2 regions of the Caproiciproducens sp. CPB-2 genome follow, and region 1 is predicted to be linked to the other one. Evidence: predicted binding sites of a transcription regulator. Region 1 holds the regulator's gene; the other holds the start of a gene.
What was found. Region 1 encodes HrcA, which represses chaperone genes, less so after heat shock. Its sites were predicted from a motif close to TGTTAGCACTCNNNNNNNNNGAGTGCTAACA; they were not measured.
Positions count from the first base shown of each region.

Region 2: a site for HrcA is predicted at 1,666-1,696, ahead of VXK30_RS12715 (Hsp20/alpha crystallin family protein). Genes of this name have one in related genera too.

Region 1 is NZ_CP142860.1:3,269,348-3,280,551, reverse strand. Features, by position in the region: gene VXK30_RS16325 (hypothetical protein) at 1-52, shown strand, start outside; gene VXK30_RS16320 (hypothetical protein) at 39-608, shown strand; gene lepA (translation elongation factor 4) at 890-2,698, shown strand; gene hemW (radical SAM family heme chaperone HemW) at 2,691-3,806, shown strand; gene VXK30_RS16305 (pentapeptide repeat-containing protein) at 3,901-4,725, opposite strand; gene hrcA (heat-inducible transcriptional repressor HrcA) at 4,960-5,991, shown strand; gene grpE (nucleotide exchange factor GrpE) at 6,007-6,624, shown strand; gene dnaK (molecular chaperone DnaK) at 6,707-8,545, shown strand; gene dnaJ (molecular chaperone DnaJ) at 8,745-9,896, shown strand; gene VXK30_RS16280 (hypothetical protein) at 10,213-10,509, shown strand; gene secA (preprotein translocase subunit SecA) at 10,567-11,204, opposite strand, start outside.
Region 2 is NZ_CP142860.1:2,553,624-2,564,827, reverse strand. Features, by position in the region: gene hcp (hydroxylamine reductase) at 1-1,204, shown strand, start outside; gene VXK30_RS12720 (cupin domain-containing protein) at 1,215-1,556, shown strand; gene VXK30_RS12715 (Hsp20/alpha crystallin family protein) at 1,809-2,234, shown strand; gene VXK30_RS12710 (metallophosphoesterase family protein) at 2,399-3,538, shown strand; gene VXK30_RS12705 (AAA family ATPase) at 3,528-6,617, shown strand; gene VXK30_RS12700 (diguanylate cyclase domain-containing protein) at 6,873-9,428, shown strand; gene VXK30_RS12695 (alpha/beta hydrolase) at 9,668-10,594, shown strand; gene VXK30_RS12690 (ParA family protein) at 10,692-11,204, shown strand, end outside.

The DNA.
Region 1 (11,204 bases):
ATTATCATTGAGAGAGAATGCTGTGGAGGAAACGTATCATGAATCAACATAAGAAAATATGGTTTTCCGTATTCATATTGATCTTTATGTTTTCATTGTATTCCGTTACCGCCCTGGCAACTGAGATAACGCCGGAACAGGTGGAAGAAATTCTGAGCCGTCAGTCGTCCCAGGCTTCCTCACAGTCCGCCGCGGGCACCGTTTCAAGCAAGGCTGCCGTCAGCTCCAGAAGGCCGGTCACAAGCAAAAAGCCGGTATCCTCGGAAATTTTCTCCGAAGCTTCCGGTGATGTCTCCGGCAACGTTTCCGGCGGGCTTTTCAGCAGCGGGGAGGAATCCAGCGAAATTGTTCTTCCCAGTGTGGACAGCATAGAGGAAAACAACCCGCTCAGCTCCGTGATCGTGGATACCGCGGCCAACAAAAAGATGAACTGGATCGGGATCCTTTCGTGGGTGTGTATCGCGCTGGGCATTGTCGTGGTGCTGATCGTCGTGTTCAGCAACCGCCGTCCGCCGAGAGGGGGAGGCCGCAAACGGTACCGCCGTCCGAACCGCTCGCACAAGAAACGCCTGCTGAACGACAAGTATTACCGAAATCTGAAATATTGATCATGGCGGCGCGCCGGCGAAGAAATTTCCCGGTACGCCGCTGTTTTTATGCGTGTCTTACAGTCCGGACTTCACCGGGCTTTGTTCCGCGCCTTTTATAAAAATTTCACCCTGCCGCACGGCATGCACGGCATACTGTTCAGAATTCGTGATCTGTGTTATAATATATTATTCATTATCTTTCCGGCATTTTCAGTCTGACTGCCGGGTCGTTTTATGTTTTTTTCCGGAATTGGCCGGAAAACGGAAGCCATATTATCTTTGAGGATTAGGTGATAAATTTGTCGATACCACGCGAGAGAATACGGAATTTCAGCATTATCGCGCACATTGACCACGGGAAAAGCACGCTGGCCGACCGCATTTTGGAGCAGACGAAATCCGTCGCGCTGCGCGATATGGAAAATCAGCTGCTGGACAACATGGATCTGGAGCGCGAACGGGGCATCACCATCAAGGCGCACGCCGTTACGCTCGTTTACAGCGCGCAGGACGGGCAGGACTATGTTTTCAATCTGATCGATACCCCGGGCCATGTGGACTTTAACTACGAGGTTTCGCGTTCGCTCGCCGCCTGTGAAGGTGCGGTGCTGGTGGTGGACGCTTCCCAGGGGATCGAGGCGCAGACGCTGGCGAACACCTATCTGGCGGTGGACGCCGGGCTGGAAATCGTTCCGGTCATCAATAAGATCGACCTGCCCAGCGCGCAGCCGGAAAAGGTGCGCGCGGAAATCGAGGACGTCATCGGGATTCCCGCGGACGAGGCGCCGTGCATCTCGGCAAAGCTGGGAACGAACATCGACCAGGTGATGGAGCAGATCGTCAAACACGTTCCGTCCCCGCAGGGCGACGAAAACGCGCCGCTCAAGGCGCTGATTTTTGATTCCTACTACGACGCGTACAAGGGCGTGATCATCCATGTGCGGCTGAAGGACGGGCAGGTGCGTCCGGGCGACACCATCCGGCTGATGGCGACGGGCGCGGAGTTCACCGTGGTGGAGTGCGGCTACGGCCGCGCGACCTGCCTGGAGCCGAGCGCGGGGCTCAGCGCCGGGGAGGTCGGCTATATCGCCGCTTCCATCAAGGCGGTGAAGGACGCCCGCGTGGGCGACACCGTTACGCTGGCGGACAACCCCGCCAAAACGCCGCTGCCGGGTTACCGCTCGGTGCAGCCGATGGTTTTCTGCGGGATTTACCCCGCGGACGGCGCGCGCTATCCCGACCTGCGCGACGCGCTGGACAAGCTGCAGCTGAACGACGCGGCGCTGTCGTTTGAGCCGGAAACGTCCGTCGCGCTCGGCTTCGGCTTCCGCTGCGGCTTTTTGGGCCTTCTGCATATGGAGATCATTCAGGAACGGCTGGAACGCGAATACAATCTCGACATTATTACCACCGCCCCCAGCGTGGTTTACCGGATCACGAAAACCAACGGGGAAGTGATCCATATCGACAACCCGACCAATTACCCCGACCCGTCGCTGATTTCGCAGGCGGAGGAGCCGATCACCAACGCCCACATCTATACGCCGAGCGAATATGTCGGTAATATTATGGAGCTTTGCCAGGACAGGCGCGGCGTCTTCAAGGATATGAAATACATCGACACCGACCGTGTGGACATCCATTACGAGCTGCCGCTGAACGAGATCATCTACGACTTTTTCGACGCGCTGAAATCCCGTACCCGCGGCTACGCCTCGTTTGACTATGAGCTGAGCGGATACAAAAAGAGCAGCCTCGTCAAGCTGGACATCATGCTCAACGGCGACGTGGTGGACGCGCTTTCCTTTATTATCCACGCCGACAAGGCGTATCCGCGCGCGCGCAAGATGGCGGAGAAGCTGTCGGAGAAAATCCCGCGCCAGCTTTTTGAGGTGCCGATCCAGGCCTGCGTAGGCGGCAGGATCATCGCGCGCGAAACGGTCAAGGCCATGCGCAAGGATGTTCTGGCCAAGTGCTACGGCGGAGATATCACGCGCAAAAAGAAGCTGCTGGAAAAACAGAAGGAAGGCAAGAAGCGCATGCGCCAGCTCGGCACGGTGGAGGTGCCGCAGGAGGCGTTTATGAGTGTGCTGAAGCTGGATGAATAACGAAAAGCCTTTCGGCCTTTATCTCCATGTGCCGTTCTGCGACGGCAAATGCCCGTACTGCGACTTTTATTCCCTGCCAGCCGACGGGGAGAAAATGGACCGGTACACCCGGCGGGTGCTCTCGGCGCTCGGGTCGTACGCGGGGCGGTACGGGCGGAGGGCCGACACGCTGTACTTCGGCGGCGGCACCCCGAACCTGCTCGGCGCGGAGCGGCTGTCCGCGATCCTTGCGCGCGCAAGGGAATGCTTTGGGCTGGACGGCGCGGAAATTACCGTGGAGGTCAATCCCGCGGAGGATCTGCGCGGCTTTTTGCGGGAAATCCGCGCGGCGGGGGCAAACCGCCTGTCGGTCGGCCTGCAGTCCGCAAACGGGGACGAGCTTTCGCTTCTGGGCCGGCGGCACACCGCCGCACAGGCGAAAAAAACGGTCGCTTACGCACAGGACGCGGGTTTTGACAATCTCTCCCTCGACCTGATGCTTGCCGTCCAGAAGCAAACGAGGGAAAGCCTTCTGCGCTCGATTGATTTCTGCGCGGACGCGGGGATTCAACATCTTTCCGCCTATCTGTTGAAAATCGAGCCGGATACGGTTTACGGAAAAAAGAAGGAAACGCTGTGCGTTCCGGACGACGACGAGGCGGGCGACCTCTATCTGTTCGCCTACGAGGAGCTGGAAAAGCGCGGGTTTCACCAGTACGAAATCTCCAATTTCGCGAAACCGGGCTTTGAGAGCCGCCACAACCTGAAATACTGGCGCTGTGAGGAATATCTGGGGATCGGACCGGCGGCGCATTCGTTCATGGAGGGGAAACGGTTCTGTTATCCGAGAAGCCTTTCGGCGTTTCTGAACGGCGGAGAGCCCGTGCCGGACGGGGACGGCGGCGGGTTTGAGGAATACGCCATGCTCGCCCTGCGCCTGACGGAAGGGTTGACGGACGAAGGCTGCCGCGCGCGGTTCGGCACGGGGCTTCCCGCGCGGATGCTGAAAGCGGCGAAGCTTTATGAAAAGGGCGGGCTGACCGTCTGCAAAGACGGCGGGTTCCGCTTTACGCCGCGGGGATTTCTGGTTTCCAACCTGCTGACGGCGGAAATTTTGTACAGCGGGTGAATATTCGGTAAGAAAAAACACGGAGCAGCGGCGGGCGTTTCCGTGTTTTTCGTTATATTGGCGGCCGGCTCTGAACGGATTTACAAACAGCGCGCTACCATGCCGACGGGCGGCGCAGCCCGGCGGGAAGCCTGGTATTTCTGTTGCCCTTTGCGGAGTTTATCTGCATTTGTGTCAGAAAAACACTCCTGCTTAAATCGGTATTTTTCAGGTTTGCGTCGCGGAGGTCGGCCCCTAAAAAAACAGTTCTGTCTAAACTGCAGCCTTCCAGGTCGGCTGCTATCAGGAGCGACATGCTGAAATCTTTTCGGTCAAGGTCCGCTTTCCTGAAGTTTTTTCCCAAAAAGTCGGCCTTTTGGCGTGATGCAGGGCCTTCAGCCGAAATGCTCCCGATGATTTTTTTCAATAGATTGTCCGCTTTTGATTTGTGTCCGGCAATGCCCGGCTTCAAAAGGCTGCCGTGGGGCAATCGGGTCATTTGCTGATTTTCCCTGATAAGAGCGTCAACGGCTGCCGCCGTCTTTTCGTCCGAGGTCAGGGAAGCCGCTTCTATGAGGTACCATAAAATCTGGTGGAGCTGAAAAAGGACGGAAAAGGTCTGAAAGATCGTTTCCGCCCGACCGGGGTCTGCCTTCCAGTCTCCGCCGGAGGAATCAATTTGTGTCGTTTTCTGTCCCGCTCCCAGGCATTCGTAAGCAAGGCAGCCGCTCATTTTTCTTTCTTTCAAATCGGCGTGAATCCCGCAGCGGAAATCAGGCGCTAAATATTGGCAGGGCGTTCCGGCGCCTTTATCGGCCGGAAAACCGTCCGTTTTTGCGCAGTACAGCGCCACACAGCACAGGCCGCTGCATTTTTCACAGTCCGGCTCCAGATCTTTGATCAGGCGGGCGTATTTGCCGCCGAATGCATTCTGTTCCATCGTGTCTCCATTTCCAATCAAAATCAGGGTTGTTTGATATGAAATTATTCTATCATAACTCTTGAAAAATGGAAAGCGGCGGTCCTCCGCCTGCCGAAAGAACAGAAATTTACGATTTCACAAAGAGTTTACAAATACTATATTGACAATGGGGTAAAGTAATGGTAAATTATTAATTAGATTTAGCACTCGAACTATTAGAGTGCTAAAATATAAAAAGGCGAGGTGAGAGGGTTGGAGTTAAGCGAACGGAAACAGAAAATTCTGGCGGCTGTCGTTGATTTATATGTCGCGACCGGCGAACCGGTGGGTTCCAAGGCGCTTTGCGACACCCTTGATTTCACCGTGTCCTCCGCGACGGTGCGCAATGAAATGAGCGACCTTGCGGAAATGGGGCTGCTGGAGCAGCCGCACACCTCCGCGGGAAGGATTCCTTCCCACAAGGGCTACCGCGTTTATATCGACACGCTGATGAAAAAGCATCCGGTTTCCAGGGAAGAGCAGCGCTATATCGACAGCCTGCTGCTGCCGAGCGCGTACGACCCCGAAAAGCTGCTGGACGGCGTTGCGCGGGCGCTGGCGGGAATGACCCGGTTCGCGGCCGTTTCCACCACGCCGAGCGGAAGCTCGGCGGACATCCGCGCCATTCAGTTTGTGCAGACCAGCCGAAGGACCGCGATGGCCATTCTGATGACCTCCGCGGGCACCATGAAAAGCCGCGTTTTCCACTGCGATTTCGATATTACCCCCGAAATCCTGCGCGTGTTTTTCAGGGTGCTGAACGAAAAGCTGGTCGGGTTGCCGGTTTCCACCATTACGCCGGCGTACATCCAGTCCCTTGCCGCGTCCCTGGGAAACATGACGATGCTGATGAGCGACGCGCTGATGGCGGTGCTGGACGTGGCGCAGGACACCATGCAGACGGGGGTCTGCCTGGACGGGGAAATGAACCTTTTGTTCTGCAACGAGCTGGGGCAGGCGGGCATCCGCCGCATTATGGATTTCCTCTCCCGGCCGCAGGAGCTTTCCCGCCTTCTGATGCAGCAGACCAACAGCATGAAGGTGCTGATCGGTCAGGAAAGCAAACGGCCCGAGCTGAGCGAATCCAGCGTGGTGGTCTCCCGGTACTCGGTCGGCGGCAGGGACGCGGGCGCGATCGCCATTATCGGCCCTACGCGCATGAATTACGGGAAGGTCATTTCCAATATTGAATATCTCTCCGGCTCCGTCGGAAGAATGCTGACGGAGCTATTGGATATGGAATAGAAAGGGGTCACTGTTTTGGAAAAAAACCAAAAAGAGCAAGTGGATAAAAAGCAGGCGAAAGCTTCCGGAACGCCCGAAAAAGCCTCTGCGGGCAAGCCGGAGGAAACCTCTAAGGCGGAAAAAGCCCGCGCCGGGGAGGCTGCGGCGGCGGAAAATCCGGCCGGACAGGAAAAACCGAAGGACGACGCGCAGGCTCGGCTGGAACAGGCACAGGAGGAGCTGAAAAAGCAAAAAGAGCTTTTGCTCCGCACGGCCGCGGAATACGATAACTACCGCAAACGGACGGAACGCGAAAAAACGGCGGTATACGCCGACGCGACCGCCGCTGCGGTCACGGAGTTTTTACCCGTGGCGGATAACCTTGAACGGGCGCTGAAGCAGCAGGACTGCACCGTGGAGGACCTTCGCAAGGGGGTTGAAATGGTCGGCGTGCAGCTGAAAGGGGCGCTCGCAAAGCTCGGCGTAACCGAGATGGGAGAGGCCGGGGAAATCTTTAATCCGGATCTTCACAACGCGGTTTCCCATGTGGAGGACGAAAACGCCGGGGAAAACACCGTCGTGCAGGTGTTCCAGAAGGGATACAAAATCGGGGATAAGATCGTGCGCCACGCGATGGTGCAGGTCGCGAACTGATTTGGCTGATTTCAGGTAATTTTCAAAATTCTTCATAGATTGATTCTTCAATTTTAAACTTATTTTTTTGGAGGTAAACAGTATGTCAAAGACAATAGGCATAGACTTAGGCACTACCAATTCCTGCGTTGCGGTGATCGAGGGCGGCGAGCCGGTCGTCATTGCGAACGCAGAAGGCGCCAGAACCACCCCTTCCGTTGTTGCTTTTTCAAAAACGGGCGAGCGTATGATCGGTCAGGTCGCGAAACGTCAGGCGATTACCAATCCGGACCGCACCGTCTCTTCCATAAAAAGAGAAATGGGTTCCAACTATAAGGTCAATATCGACGGGAAAAGCTATACTCCCCAGGAAATTTCCGCAATGATCCTTCAGAAGCTGAAGGGCGACGCGGAAGCCTATCTGGGAGAAAAGGTCACTTCCGCGGTGATCACCGTCCCGGCGTATTTTACCGACGCACAGCGCCAGGCGACAAAGGACGCCGGTAAGATTGCCGGGCTTGATGTAAAGCGTATCATCAACGAACCGACGGCTGCCGCGCTTTCCTACGGCATCGACAAGGGCGAGGACCAGAAGATCATGGTTTACGACCTTGGCGGCGGTACATTCGACGTTTCCATTATTGAAATGGGCGACGGCGTGCAGGAGGTTCTGGCCACCGCGGGCAACAACCGCCTTGGCGGCGACGACTTCGACAAGCGCGTCATGGACTGGATGACTTCTTCCTTCAAGGCGGAAACCGGCATCGACCTTTCCGGCGACAAGATGGCGATGCAGAGGCTGAAGGAAGCGGCCGAAAAAGCGAAGATCGAGCTTTCCGGCATGACCTCCAGCTCCATCAACCTGCCGTTCATCACGGCGGACGCCTCCGGCCCGAAGCACCTTGACCTGACCCTGACCAGGGCGAAGTTCAACGAGCTGACCGCGGACCTTGTGGAAAAGACAATGGGCCCGGTCCGCCAGGCGCTTTCCGATTCCGGCTTGAAGATCGAGCAGATCAACAAGGTCCTGCTGGTCGGCGGTTCCTCCAGAATCCCCGCCGTGCAGGACGCTGTCAAGGGCTTTACGGGAAAAGACCCGTTCAAGGGCATCAATCCGGACGAGTGCGTCGCCATCGGCGCGGCGATTCAGGCCGGCGTGCTGGGCGGCGAGGTCGAAGGCCTGTTGCTTCTGGACGTTACTCCGCTGTCCCTCGGCGTAGAGACCATGGGCGGCGTCATGACGAAGATCATCGAGCGCAACACCACCATCCCGACCAAGAAGAGCCAGATCTTCTCCACCGCGGCGGACGGCCAGACCCAGGTTGAGGTCAACGTCCTGCAGGGCGAGCGCGAATTCGCCCGCGACAACAAGCAGCTCGGCCTGTTCAAGCTGGACGGCATTGCCCCGGCACCGCGCGGAATCCCCCAGATCGAGGTTACCTTTGATATAGACGCCAACGGTATCGTCAACGTATCCGCCAAGGATATGGGCACCGGCAAGGAGCAGAAGATCACGATTTCCTCCAGCTCCAACATGAGCAAGGACGACATCAACAAGGCTGTTCAGGAAGCCGAGAAATTCGCGGCGGAGGATAAGAAACACCGTGAGGAAGTCGACCAGAAGAACGAAGCCGAGAATATGTGCTACGCGGTTGAAAAGCTGATCAAGGATAACGGCGACAAGATCGACGAGTCCGACAAGACCGACCTGAACGCAAAGGTCGCTTCCCTGAAAGAGGCCATCTCCGCAGGCAATGTCGACGATATGAAGGCAAAGTCGGAAGAACTGCAGAAGGCGATGTACGCGGTCAGTGAAAAGCTCTACAAGAATGCGGCGCCGCAGCAGCCGGCAGACGGCCAGCCCGTACCGCCGCAGGACGCGAACGGCGGCAACGTGTACGACGCGGAGTACAAGGATGTAAACGACGACAACAAAAAGTAATCTCCGGCTTGCTTTTTACAATGAATAACGATTCATGAAAGATGAATGACTGTGGTGGCCAGCTCTTCGTTTGGGGGAGCTGGCAATCATGGGTTGAGCGGCAATTTCAGCAATAACAATAAAATGCATTTTGAAGGAACGCCAAGGGACTCTTCCTCCTTCATTTATTCATTTTTCATTATTTTAGGAGTGATTTGGTTTGGCTGATAAAAGGGATTATTATGAAGTAATGGGCGTGCCGAAAAATGCCACGGACGAAGAGATCAAAAAGGCTTACCGTAAGCTTGCGAAGCAGTATCACCCGGATTTAAACCCGGGGGACAAGACAGCCGAGGCAAAATTCAAAGAGGTAAACGAAGCATACGAGGTGCTTTCCGATAAGGATAAAAAAGCGCGCTACGACCAGTTCGGCCACGCGGGCGTCGATCCCAACTTCGGCGGCGGTACGGGCGGAGGAAGCCCCTTTACCGGCGACATTGATCTGGGCGACATATTCAACAGCTTTTTCGGCGGCGGTTTCGGCGGCGGCTTTGGAGGCCGTTCCGCCAGCCCAAACGCGCCGCGGCGCGGCAGCGACACCGAGGCGACGGTAAACATAAGCTTTGAGGAAGCGGCAAAGGGCTGCCGCAAAAATATATCCTACCAGAAGATAGATACCTGCAGCGACTGCGGCGGCACCGGCGCAAAGAAGGGGACCTCCGCCAAAACCTGCCCGAACTGCGGCGGAACGGGACAAGTGCGCATCAGCCAGCGCACACCGTTCGGCGTGGTACAGACCAGCAGAAGCTGCGACCGCTGCGGCGGGACCGGAAAGGTGATCGACAACCCCTGCGGAACCTGCGGCGGGACCGGACGGATACGCCGGCAGAAAACGATTGAGGTCAACGTCCCCGCCGGGATCGACAACGAGCAGATTCTCAGCGTAAGCGGACAGGGAAACGCCGGAACCAACGGCGGCCCGGGCGGAGATCTGCGCGTGTATGTCAATGTGCGGCCCCATCCCATTTTTGAGCGTCGCGGCAACGACATCTGGTGCGAGGTGCCGATTACCTATACCCAGGCGGCGCTCGGCGCGGAGGTCGTCGTGCCGACCATCGACGGCCGCGTCAGCTACCATGTGCGCGAGGGCACACAGCCCGGCGACGTATTTAAGCTGAAGGGCAAGGGCATCCCCCGGATCGGCGGGCACGGGCGCGGCGACCAGTTCGTGCGCATGACGATTGAGGTGCCGAAAAACCTGACCCAGCGGCAGAAGGAAATCCTGCAGGAGTTCGACAATGTCGCTGAGGAAAAGAACTATCAGAAGCGTAAGAATTTTATCGATAAGATCAAGGATATGTTCGGCGAATAAAATTATCAGGGGCCTGCCAGGCGGCGGGCCCTTTTTGTCGGCCTGCTTATTGCCTAACCCCCTGCCTCCCTCTTAGAGGGAGGCGGCGCGCCCGGCGCGACGGAGGGAGTTCCCCCAGGAATAACTGCCTGTGAACATCACCGTAGGCGCTTCCTGACCGGAAGGTCCGCTTCCCGACCGCATGGTCCCTCACCGGGAGTCAAAACTTTCGGACTCTGTATTGAACGGCGGATTTCCCGCATAGAATTGGAACAGGCAAAGGGAAATCGGGCTGCGGCGAAACACGCCGCGGCGGTCAGATGAGGAGGGCGGTCATATGGAGTATTTCGGCTTGTTTTTTCTGGCGGTCATTGTGGAAGGGGTCATTACCTATATCAACCAGTTCTTTGTCAAAGGGGTCCTGAAATGGGAAATGGTCTTTTCCATCCTGCTGGGCGTATTCGTTTCCGTCGCCTACGGGGTCGACATGCTGGCCATGGTGGGGATGAAAACCTCGGTTCCGCTTGTCGGCAGCATCCTGACGGGAATCCTCGTCAGCCGGGGCAGCAATTACGTGTTCGACCTGATCAAAACCCTCACTTCCGGACGTGGGGGAATGAAAACATCCAAATAGAAAACAGCATGGAGTTCAGCCGGACTCCATGCTGTTTCTATTTTGAGCGGGGCTGGATTATTCATCCCTGCCGCAGCATTTTTTATATTTTTTGCCGCTGCCGCACGGGCACGGGTCGTTGCGGCCCGGCTTCTTGCCTTTACGTATGGTGCGGTTCGTGTCGCTGCCGTCGCCGCCGCTGCTCATGGTCGGCGTGGCGACCTGCTCGCGCTTCGGTTCTTCCGCGGAACGGAGCTGGACGGTGAGCATCATGCGCGCGGTGTTTTCGCGGATGGTCGCGATCATCGCGTCGAACATGTCAAAGCCTTCCAGACGGTACTCGACCACCGGGTCGTGCTGGCCGTAAGCGCGCAGGCGGATGCCCTTCTGCAGCTCTTCCATGGCGTCGATATGATCCATCCACTCGGAGTCGACGTTTTTCAGAAGAATGACGCGCTCAAGCTCGCGGGCGATTTCCTCGCCGAACTGCTGCTCGCGTTTTTCGTACAGCGCTTTCGCCTTTTCGATCAGCTCGTTCTTGACATAATCGGGCTCCAGCTTTTCGATCTCTTCCTTGGTGTAAACAAGATCCTCCGGGGTGAGCAGCCAGCCCATGTAGTGGTCGCGCAGGCCCTGGAAATTCCAGTCGTCGTGCAGCGCGGTTTCGGGCATGTACTGGTGGACCTGGGACTCGATGGCCTGCTCGATCATCTTGA
Region 2 (11,204 bases), 720 kb from region 1:
CGGTATGAGAGGAATGGCGGCGTACGCGTATCACGCCTATGTGCTGGGTTATACCGACAACGAGGTGACCGGCTGGTTCTACAAGGGGCTGACGACGATCGACTATGAGCAGGACCTGCCCCGGCTTCTGGAGCTTGTGATGGAGTTCGGCCGGGTGAACCTGAAATGCATGGCCCTGCTGGATCGGGCCAATACGGAGTCGTTCGGCAATCCCGTGCCGACCGAAGTGAGCAATACGATTGAGAAAGGCCCGTTCATTGTTGTTTCCGGCCACGACCTTTCCGATCTGAAACAGCTTCTGGAGCAGACAAAGGACAAAGGGATCAACATTTATACACACGGCGAAATGCTGCCCGCGCACGGTTATCCCGAACTGAAAAAGTATCCGCACCTGAAAGGCAATTTCGGTACCGCGTGGCAGAATCAGCAGAAGGAATTTCTCAATGTCCCGGCGCCGTTCCTGTTTACGACAAACTGCCTGATGCGCCCCATGCCGGCCTATGCCGACAGGGTTTACACGACCGCGGTGGTCGGCTATCCCGAAATGCCCCACATCGGCGAAGGGGACGGTAAAAAGGATTTCGGCATCGTGATCGAAAAAGCGCTGGAGCTCGGCGGATACGAGCAGGACGTGCATATGCCCGGCATCAACGGCGGAGAAAAGCTGATGACCGGCTTCGGCCACAACACCGTGCTGTCGGTTGCCGACCAGGTGATCGGGGCGGTGAAATCCGGCGTCCTGCGCCACATTTTCCTCATCGGCGGATGCGACGGCGCAAAGCCCGGCAGAAACTATTACACCAAGCTGGTGGAACTTACTCCGCCGGATTCTGTCGTTCTGACCTGCGCGTGCGGAAAGTACCGCTTCAACGACCTCGACATGGGAACGCTCGGCGGACTGCCGCACATCATGGATATGGGCCAGTGCAACGACGCCTACTCCGCGATCAAGGTTGCGGTCGCCCTTTCGGAGGCTTTCGGCTGCGGCGTCAACGACCTGCCGCTGTCCATCGTGCTTTCCTGGTATGAGCAGAAAGCGGTCTGCATCCTGCTGACCCTGCTGTCGCTCGGCATTGCCAATATCCGCCTGGGCCCGACGCTTCCCGCGTTTGTATCCCCCAATGTGTTTAAAATACTGGTAGAGAAATTCAACATCATGCCGATCACCACACCCGAACAGGATCTGGCCGCCATGCTGAAATAGGAGGTACCGTATGCAAAAAAATTATATTAAAAATATCGATTTTTCAACCGCGCTCACTCTGGCGGAGCTGGTAACCTATCAGCCGGGCCAGGTCGTCAGCAAGACGCTGGCGCAGAACCCGGCGGTCAGCCTGACGCTGTTCGCTTTTGACCAGGGGGAGGAGATCAGCTCCCACGAGTCGAACGGCGACGCGATGGTCATTGCGCTGGACGGAGAGGGCGAAATTACCATCGGTTCCGAAAAGCATCTTCTCAAAGCCGGACAGACCATCGTCATGCCCGCGAAAACGCCCCACGCGGTCTATGCTTCCCAGCCGTTCAAAATGTTTCTGGCAGTTGTGTTCCCCGATTGATCCTTCCTCCGTCAGGACCGGCCTTTCGGTGATTTCGTGTCGCCCGAGGGCCGGTCTTTCTTTTTCCTGAAACAGGATTTTCCCCGTTCCAATCGGAAATTTTGATTAATTTTAGCACTCTAACAACGAGAGTGCTAAAATTAATAATTTGGTCATATTTTATATGATTATTTTTCACAATCATTGGATATAGTAAGAATTGTTAAAGGAAGTAAGGCTTCCGGAGAACAAAATCAATATATGGAGGTTTTGATGATGTTTGATTTAATGCCGTTTGGACGCAGGGAAAACAACTTGTTCAGCTATTTCGACAATCTGGAGAAAAACTTCTTCGGCGATCTGTCGCAGAGCTTTTCCGCTTTCCGTACGGATGTGATCGATAATGGCGACAAGTATTTGCTGAAGGCGGAGCTGCCGGGCTTCAAGAAGGAAGATATCAAGATTGATATCGAGGGCGACAGGCTGACCGTCAGCGCGGAGCACAAGGATGAGACCGAGGAGAAAAAGGAAAATTACATTCGCAAGGAGCGCAGGTACGGCGCGTTTTCCCGCAGCTTTGATATCTCCGATGTCAAAGCCAATGAAATCTCCGCGGAGTACAAGGACGGAATTCTGGAGCTGAGCATGCCGAAGGTGGAAACCGTGGTGCCCGAAAGCCACAGAATAGAAATCCGCTAAAAGCGAAGACCAAAAGGGCCGGCCGGGGAAGATCCCGGGCGGCCCTTTTCGTCTGTTTTACGGGCCTTTTGCTCTGTCTGTGGAGCCGTACGGCAATTGCTTTCCCCTGCTGATTTTGATATAATGGAAACAATTAAAAGAAGATTGTCCGGGGGCGTAAAGGAATGAATAAAATCAAAATACTGCACTGTGCCGACCTGCACCTCGGTGCGGAGCTTACCTCGCTGGGAAGCAAAGCGGGCCAGCGCAGGGAAGAAATGCTGATGACGTTTGACAGGATCGTCTCCCTCTGCAAAGAGGAAGGCGTGGAGCTGCTCCTGATCGCCGGGGATTTTTTTGAAAGCTCCGGTACGGACGCCGCGACGGTCCGTTCCGTCAAAAGGGCGCTGTCCGAAATTCCCGAAACGGCGGTCGCCGTTGCGCCGGGAAACCACGACTATGTTTCTCTGGATTCCCCGTACGCCGACCCGGACTGGCCGGCAAACGTACATATTTTTCAGTCCGGCTTCGACTGCTTTGAGCTGCCCGGGAAGGGCGTGCGCGTGTGGGGCGCGGGATTTACGGGAACGTATGTCACGGAACCCTTGCTGGGCGAAATCGGCGCGCCCCGGGGCGACCTGCTGAATATCTGCGTCCTGCACGGGGACCTGGTCGCCGAGAACCAGTCAAGCAATTACAACCCGATCACCCCTTCCCGAATCCGTTTCAGCGGCATGGATTACCTTGCGCTCGGCCATATTCATATGCGCACCGAAATCCTGCGCAGCGGAAGGACCGCTTACGCCTACTGCGGCTGTCCGGAGGGCAGGGGGTTCGACGAGCTGGGGGAAAAGGGCGTCTATATCGGCACCGTGAGCAGGGACAGGCTTGACCTCGCTTTCCGCCCGGTGTGTCGAAGGAAAAATTTAGAGGTTCGCGTCGATATCGGCGGGGTCTCGGCCAACAGCGAGGCGGCTGCCGTCGTCCTTCACACGCTGCAGCAGCAGTTTGGGGATACGTATGCGGAAAATCTTTATAAAATCATTCTGGAGGGCGCGCTCGACGCTTCCTTTTCGCCGGACTGCGTTGCGATTGCGGCAAGGCTGGAAAGCGAGCTGTACTTTGTGAAGCTCAGGGACGAGACGCGTTTGAAGGCCGATCTGAACGCGCTGCCCAAGGAAACCTCCCTAAAGGGGATTTTTGTCCGGCGCATGCTGGAAAAGCTCGGCGCCGCGGCGGGCGAAGCGCAGAAGGAACAACTCCGGCGTGCGCTCGATATCGGTTTAAAAGCGTTTGACAGCGAGGTAAAGCTGAATGAAAATTAACAAAATTTATATTGGACACTTCGGCAAGCTGAGAGAGTATACGCTCGATCTGACGGACGGCTTCCAAATCCTCTACGGAAATAACGAGGACGGAAAAAGCACCGTCATGGCGTTTATCAGAATGATGTTTTACGGTTCCGAGGGCAGGAGCGGCGACCTTTCCAAAAATATGCGGAAAAAATATCAGCCGTGGGACGGGGCCAAAATGTCGGGATTCCTCGAATTTGAGGACAACGGGACCGTCTATCGGCTGGAAAGGCTGTTCGGCGCGTCCAACGCGACGGATAAAATCAGCCTGTGGAATACGGCGACCGGGGAAAAAGAGAAGATCGCCAGCGGCACCGACCTTGGCCAGCGCTTTTTTGGAATCGGGGCCGCGGCGTTTGAGAAAAGCGTCTTCATCGGGCAGGCCGGGAGCATGGCCGGTGCGGACAGGGACGATGAAATCACCCAGAGGCTGCTGAACCTGGTTTCCACCGGGGATGAAAGCGTGTCGCAGAAACGGGTGGAAACCCGTCTGCAGGCCGCCATGAACGAGCTGAAATCCAAAAGCGGCAGAATCGGCGTGCTGGATAAAGGCTATCAGCAGCAGGAACGGCTTGCTCAGGAACGGGCGGCGGCTCTGGCGGACGAGGAAGAAAAAAAGCGGATGGAGCGCCGGTACGCCGGGCTGAACGGGAAGAAAGAAGCTTTGGAAAAGGAATATCAGCATTCCACAGCCCGGTCCGCTTTGCAGGAAAAGCTCGTCCAGCTTCAGAATCTGGACAAAATCGTTCAGAAGCAAAAGGAACTCGACGCGCAGGTCAAAGAATACGGGGAGAAATCCGATCTCCTTACTTCGGGCGATATTGTTTTTGACGAGGAATTCGTTCAAAACGCGGAGAAGAGGATCACTCAGGTCCGGTCCCTTCAGCAGCTTCTGGAGGAGAGGAACAGAAATGTCCGTACCCTGGAGCAGGAGGACCCGGCCGAGCCGGTCGAGGAAATTTCACCGGAGGTGCCGGAGGAGGTAAAAAAACGGGAGCAGGAGCGTGCGAAGCTGCAGCAGGATATCCTTGCCCTTCGGGAAGCCGTCCGCGCCGCCGCCGAAACAGAGAAAAAACGGTCGGCTCTGGCGGAAGCGGAAAAAGCGCTGCAGGAGCAGATACAGCAGAAGCAAGGGCAGGAAAACGCCTGCAAAGAGGCTTCTCTGGAGCTGGAGGAAAGGCGGCGGACCTGCCAGGCCTGCCGGGAGGACTTCGACCGGAAAAAGGAAGAGCATGCGCTCGCCGGGCAGCGCAGGGAAAGCGCAAATACTGCGTATCAGGCCGCCGGGCAGCATTTGAAATCCGTACGGTCCCTTTCCGCGCAAAAAATAGAAACGGCGCAGGAGCGGCTGAAACAGGCCGGCACTCCCCGGCAGGTAACGATCAACGAAAATGCCGGTCGTGAAATCAGGAAAGGGCTGCTGATCGGGGCGATTCTGATCGCCGCTGCGTCGGTTGCGCTGGGTGTCGCTCTGTCACCCGCCTGCTTTGCCGGTTTGGCTCTCGCCGGAGTGGCGGCGGTTCTCTCCGTTGGGAAAGCCAGAACCAGAGCCGTGGCCACGACGGTCGTGGACGAAGCCGAAGCCGCGGCGGCAAAAGCAAATCTGGAAAGCGTGCGTCTTGCCGCGGAACGTGAAACGGAAGCCGCAAAGCGGGCGGAAGAGGAAGCCGCCGGCGAATGGCAGGCGGCCTCGGCCAGAGAAGAGCAGTTGCGGAAATCGGCCGCACAGGCGGAGGAGCTCTGCCGTATGGCGGCGGAGCAGATGTCCGCAGCAGAACGCAGGAACCGTGAGCTGGAACTGAAACTCGGGTTTATCGATGAAAAGCTTGACGGCCTTTCAGAGGATGTGCGGGAAAAACGCGCGGAGCTCCCGGCGGACGGCCCGGAACAGCGGACCAATCTTCCCTCTCTGCGGGAGGAGCTGAACGCGAGAACGGCCCGGGAAGCGGCGCTTGCGGACGGGATACAGTCTCAGCTTGAATCGCTGGGGTGCCGGACGATGGAGGAGCTTCAGGATAAGCTGATGCGGTTCCGGAGCTTTCAGGCGCGGGCGGCCATGAGACGGGAAAATCTGGACAGGGCGAAAGAAGCCCTGACTCAGGCGCAGGAAAGCCTGCGGGGGCAAACCGGCGCCTTCCTTTCCTTTGTCAGCGCATACCGGCAGGTCTCCTCCTTTGAGGAAGCGGTGAACGCCGTGCAGGAGCTGAAAAATCGGATGGAGGAGCTCCGTTCCCTGCGGCAGAAAATCGAAAGCCAGTCGGAATCCCTGAAGGAGCAGGGAGAGGGGAAGCCCGCCGAACAGCTTGAGCGGGAAGCCGGGGAAGCGCGGGAAGAGATTCTCAGCGCCTGCGCGGGGCGGATGCCGGAGCCCCTGGACGATCAGGGTGCGGAGCATCTCAGGCGCCTCAGCGCCGAATGCTTTGAGCAGCTTCAGCAAACAAGGGAAGAACTGATTCAGACGGGTTCCGAAATCAAAAACCGGTTCGCGGGAAAAAAGAATGTCAGCGAGCTGGAAGAAGAGGCGGAGGAACTGCAAAAAGAAATTGCGGAAAGGGAATCGGAGTATCAGTGCCTCAGCCTTGCAAAGGAAACGCTCACGGAGGCCTTCAATGAAATCCGCCAGAGCTTCGGCCCCCTTCTGAACGAAAAAACCGCGCGGATCTTCAACAGCATCACGGGCGGAAAATATCAGAATGTGATCGTTTCCAAGAATTTCGATATCAACGTGCAGGACACGGAAAACGCGGTTTCGCACGAATGGCAGTACCTGAGCAGCGGCACGATCGATCAGGCGTATTTCGCGCTCAGGCTGGCGGTTGCGGAGCTGCTTTCGGAAGAGGGCCCGAAGCTCCCGCTGCTGCTGGACGACGTTTTTCTGCAGTACGACGACGAACGGACAGGACAGGGCCTGAAATTCCTCGCCGATTATGCCGGAAACGGCGGCGGCGCCCAGATCATCCTCTTCACCTGCCATCAAAATATTCCGGAACTGGCCCGCCGGGAAGACCTGAGCGCCGTGACGAAAAAGATCGGCCAAACCGTATCCGCGTAATATCTTTCGAAAGAACCGATATGCCGTGCTTTTTAAGGGGAATTGGAAATAAATGGTTTCTTTTATATCCGTTTTATGATATTATAAATATAAGTATGGAATTATCTTTAGTAATCCTGCCGGGCACTGGTGGAAATTTCGTCGTCTTGGAGGAGTATTTCAGTGAAAAGAAGAATCAATACGCCCATAACAGCAATTTTAATAATCGCTATTTTTGTTGGGTTTATGATTCTGTCTTTCAGCAGATATTCTTTTTTGCTAAACAGAACTTTTGAAGAAGAAGTGCAGGAAAATCTGCTTTCTGATACCCAACATAATGCCAAAATGGTCAATATGGAGCTGAATAACGCGATTTCCTCCATGAAACTGGCCGCTCAGGCGATCGGCGCGGAAAATGCCGCGCTGGACAAGACCTCTGTGAAGGACCTGCTGGTTGATCTGAAGAAAGCGGACCAGTTGGTTACGGTCGGGGTGGGGCTGCCTGACGGAACCTGCTGCCTTGCCGGGGGACAGACCATCCAAATCGCCGACCGACCTTATTTTCAGCAGGCACTGAACGGCAAAACGGCCGTTTCGGCGGTGTCCCGGTTGAGGACGGACGGTACCCGCGGCATCGTCGTGGCCGTGCCCGTCCGGCACGGGGGAGAAATTACCGGTACCGTCAGCGCCATCATCCCCGCAAAATCGTTCAGCAGCCTGCTGAAAGCGGAGAGCTCCGGGGAAAGGGGAGAATGCTGGCTTACCCGGGGGGACGGAACGGTGATCGCCTCGCCGGATTCCCGGCAGACGGAAGAGAATATTTTTACGGACACGCATCTGACACTGGAGGATCCGTCTTCTCTCAGTCAGATCAAGTCGGCCATGAAAAACGGACGGCAGGGGAGTTCCCACTATTACTCCAATATGGGGGAGTATTATGTTTCCTATACGCCGGTCGGTATGGAGGACTGGTATGTGATCGGCACGGTTTCCATCAACGCCGTTACCTCGAAATCCAACAAAATTCTGACCTATACCGTTTCGTTGGTGGTCAAGCTTACCATTGGGCTGATTCTGTTTGCGGCTTATGTTATTCTGTCGGAAAGGAAGAACAGGGAGCGGCTCCGCAGGAAGAACGACGAGCTGAAAAGCACCAAGGTGGAGCTGGAAACCTTCATTGCCAACCTGCCGGGCGGCGCGTTCCGCTTCAGCGCCGACGAAAAGGCGGAGTTCCAGTTTGTGAGCAACGGGCTTCTGAAAATGCTGGGATATACCCTGGACCAGTTCCTCAGCGCCTATGACCGTTCCTTCTACAACATGATTTATGAAGAAGACCGTATGCAGACCATCAGCAGCATTCACCATCAGATTTCCAGAGAGAATTTCGCGGAGGTAAAATACCGGATCGTCACGGCGGACGGAAATATCCGCTGGCTGCTCAACCGGGCCAAAATTGTGACGCATGAGAACGGATACCGGGAATTTTACGCCGTCGTTGTGGATATTACCGAGTCAAAGCAGGCGCATAAAAAAGCGAATGAGATCATGACGCAGCTGCAGACGCTGGCAAACAGCATCCCCGGCGGCGTGGCGCAGTACCTGTACGACGGGGGGCTGAAGCTGGTCTACGCGAGCGACGGGTTCTATAAGCTGTGCGGCTATACCAAGGAGGAATACGCGCAGCTTCCGGGCGAAGAAGGAATCCGCAATGTGCACGCCGAAGACGCCCAGCTTGTGTCGATTCTGCTGAAAAGGCAGATTGAGGAAAACAGGCCCGTTACCGCGGAATTCCGCATGGTGAGGAAAGACGGCGGCGTCATCTGGGTCTCTCTGAGCGGAACGCACACCGTCAACCAGAACAATCAGGTGATTTACCAGTGTGTTTACACGGATATCACCTCGCTGAAGCAGACGCAGGAAGAGCTGGAAGTGGAAAGGGAGCGTTACCAGATCGCGGAGAACCTTTCCGACGACATCATGTTCGAATACGATATCATAACCGACCGGATGGATTTTTCGCCGCTTTTCACCGCTCTGACCGGGCAGTATCCGCACATCCAGAATTTCATGAAGGATATTCTGGATAACCAGAGTATTTGCAAGGAAGACCTGCCGCAGTTCCGGACGCTGCTGAAGGAGTTCCGGCTGGGCAATACGGAGTATGAAATCGAGTTCCGTTTCATTACCAAAACAGGCCAGCCTGTCTGGCACCGCGTGAAAGCGAAAATCATGTACGACTCCTACGGCAAGCCGAGCAAAGCGGTTGGCAAGGCGTATAATATCGACAGCCAGAAAAAGGAAATGCAAAGGCTGATGGACAAGTCGCAGCGCGACGCGCTGACGAATCTTTACAATAAGACCGCCACGCAGTCCCAGATCGAGGATCATCTGTCGAATGCGGATACATCGGGAATCCACGCGCTGATGATGATCGATATTGACAATTTTAAATCCATCAACGACCAGTTCGGCCACATGGCCGGGGACAAGGTGATCTGCGACATTTCCGCGAAGCTCCAGAAGCTGTTCCGTACTTCCGATGTGGTCGGGCGTATCGGCGGGGACGAATTTCTCGTGTTTCTGCGCGATATCTCCACCGACGACCTGATTGCGGAAAAGGCGGAGGCGATGTGCGACATCTTCCGCAATACCCATGCGGACGGCCATATGGAATACAGCATCTCCGGCAGCATCGGCATCGCCATGTATCCGGCTGACGGAACAACGTATCAGGAGCTTTATCCCAAAGCGGACAGCGCGCTTTACAAGGCGAAAAAGCAGGGCAAGGACTGTTTTGCTTTTTATTCCGATCCATCGGACTGTGAAAAATAAAGAATGACGGCCGCGCGGCATGGAATACGAAAATTCCATGCCGCTTTTTCGTTTCCGGATGTCAATAAAATGCAGCCGGGCTGTCAATACTATAGCGATCGCATTTCAGTTTGCAAGACAAAACGCGTTCCTCCCCCGCCGAAGGCGGGGGAGGAACGCAACCTTGTTGCAGGAGCAACTGGAAATGCTGTCAATACGATTGCGGCGGAAAATTACGAATGATCGGAAGGCGAAGGACAATGGCGGTAAAAAGGCTGATGCGCGTTGCATTAAGAGCGCTTTCCTATACGGATATTGGAGAAAAGGAAAGCGACAGGCTTCACCGAGCGGTCATTCGTATCAGAGGATTTCATCTTGGAAAGCTGCCTTATCAGACGTGGGATCATGTCGTGTCCTATGAAAACCATGATATCCCCGTACGGATATTTGCTCCCGGCGAAAACCGGCTTGATTCCCTGCTGATTTTCTTCCACGGGAGCGGCTGGGTCACCGGAACCATTGACGGCTACAACCGGATCTGCGCGAATATGGCCAATATGACCGGCAGCACCGTGGTGTCGGTCGATTACCGGCTTGCGCCGGAATACCGTTTCCCGGCCGCACCGGAGGACTGCTACCGTGTGGTGCGGGAGATTTTTCTGCACACGGAGCTGTTAAAGATCCCCGCCGAAAAAATCACGGTGGCCGGGGACAGCGCCGGGGGAAACCTTGCGGCGGCCGTATCCCTGATGGCGCGCGACAGGGGCGAGTTCCTGCCCGAGCGCCAGATCCTGATCTACCCCTCCACTTACTTTGACCATACGACAAAGTCGCCCTACGCTTCCGTGCGCGACAACGGGAGCAAATATCTGCTGACCTCAAAAAGTATCTGCGATTATATGAAGCTGTATCAGGCCGGCGACGAGGATCTGCAAAACCCCTATTTCGCGCCGCTGGCCTCCAAGGATTTCAGCCGCCAGCCGAAAACGCTGATTATTACGGCGGAATACGACCCGCTCCGGGATGAGGCGGAGGATTACGGGCAGCGCCTGAAGGAAGCGGGCAACGAAGTGGAGGTCCGCCGCATCCCCGGTGCGCTGCACGGCTTTTTTTCGCTTCCGCCGGTTTTTCGCCAGGTCCGCGAGTGCTATCGCCTGATCAACGATTTTTTGAACCGGGAAGGGTGAAGGAAAAGCCCTATAGGATTGAAAATGTTGTAAAATTATACTATGATGGTAGAGATAATTGTTTCGTTGCAGACTTTCATACGAAGGGGACATGAAAATGAGCAGGATTATTTCCATTTCCAATCAGAAGGGCGGGGTAGGCAAAACGACTACCGTCTGCAGTCTGGCGGCGGGATTAAAGAGAAAGGGTTTTCGTGTTCTGATGATCGATCTTGACCCGCAGGGAAATCTTGGCTTCAGCGTAGGCGCTGAAACCGAAACCTGCGCCACTATTTATGAGGTGCTGAAGGGCGACGTGAAAACGCAGTATGCCATTCAGAAATCGGATACGGCCGACATCATTATATCCAGTATTTTGCTCAGCGGGATCGAGCTTGAATTTACCAATACCGGACGCGAGTTTCTGCTGAAAGAGGCATTGAAACCGATCCTCGGCCTCTACGACTATATCCTTCTGGACACGCCGCCCGCGCTCGGCATCCTGACCATCAACGCGTTTACCGCGTCGGATACGATTGTGGTTCCGATGCTTTCGGATATTTTCAGCCTGCAGGGGATTGCAAAGCTGTATGAAGCCGCTGAGCGGGTCAAAAAATACTGCAATCCGTCC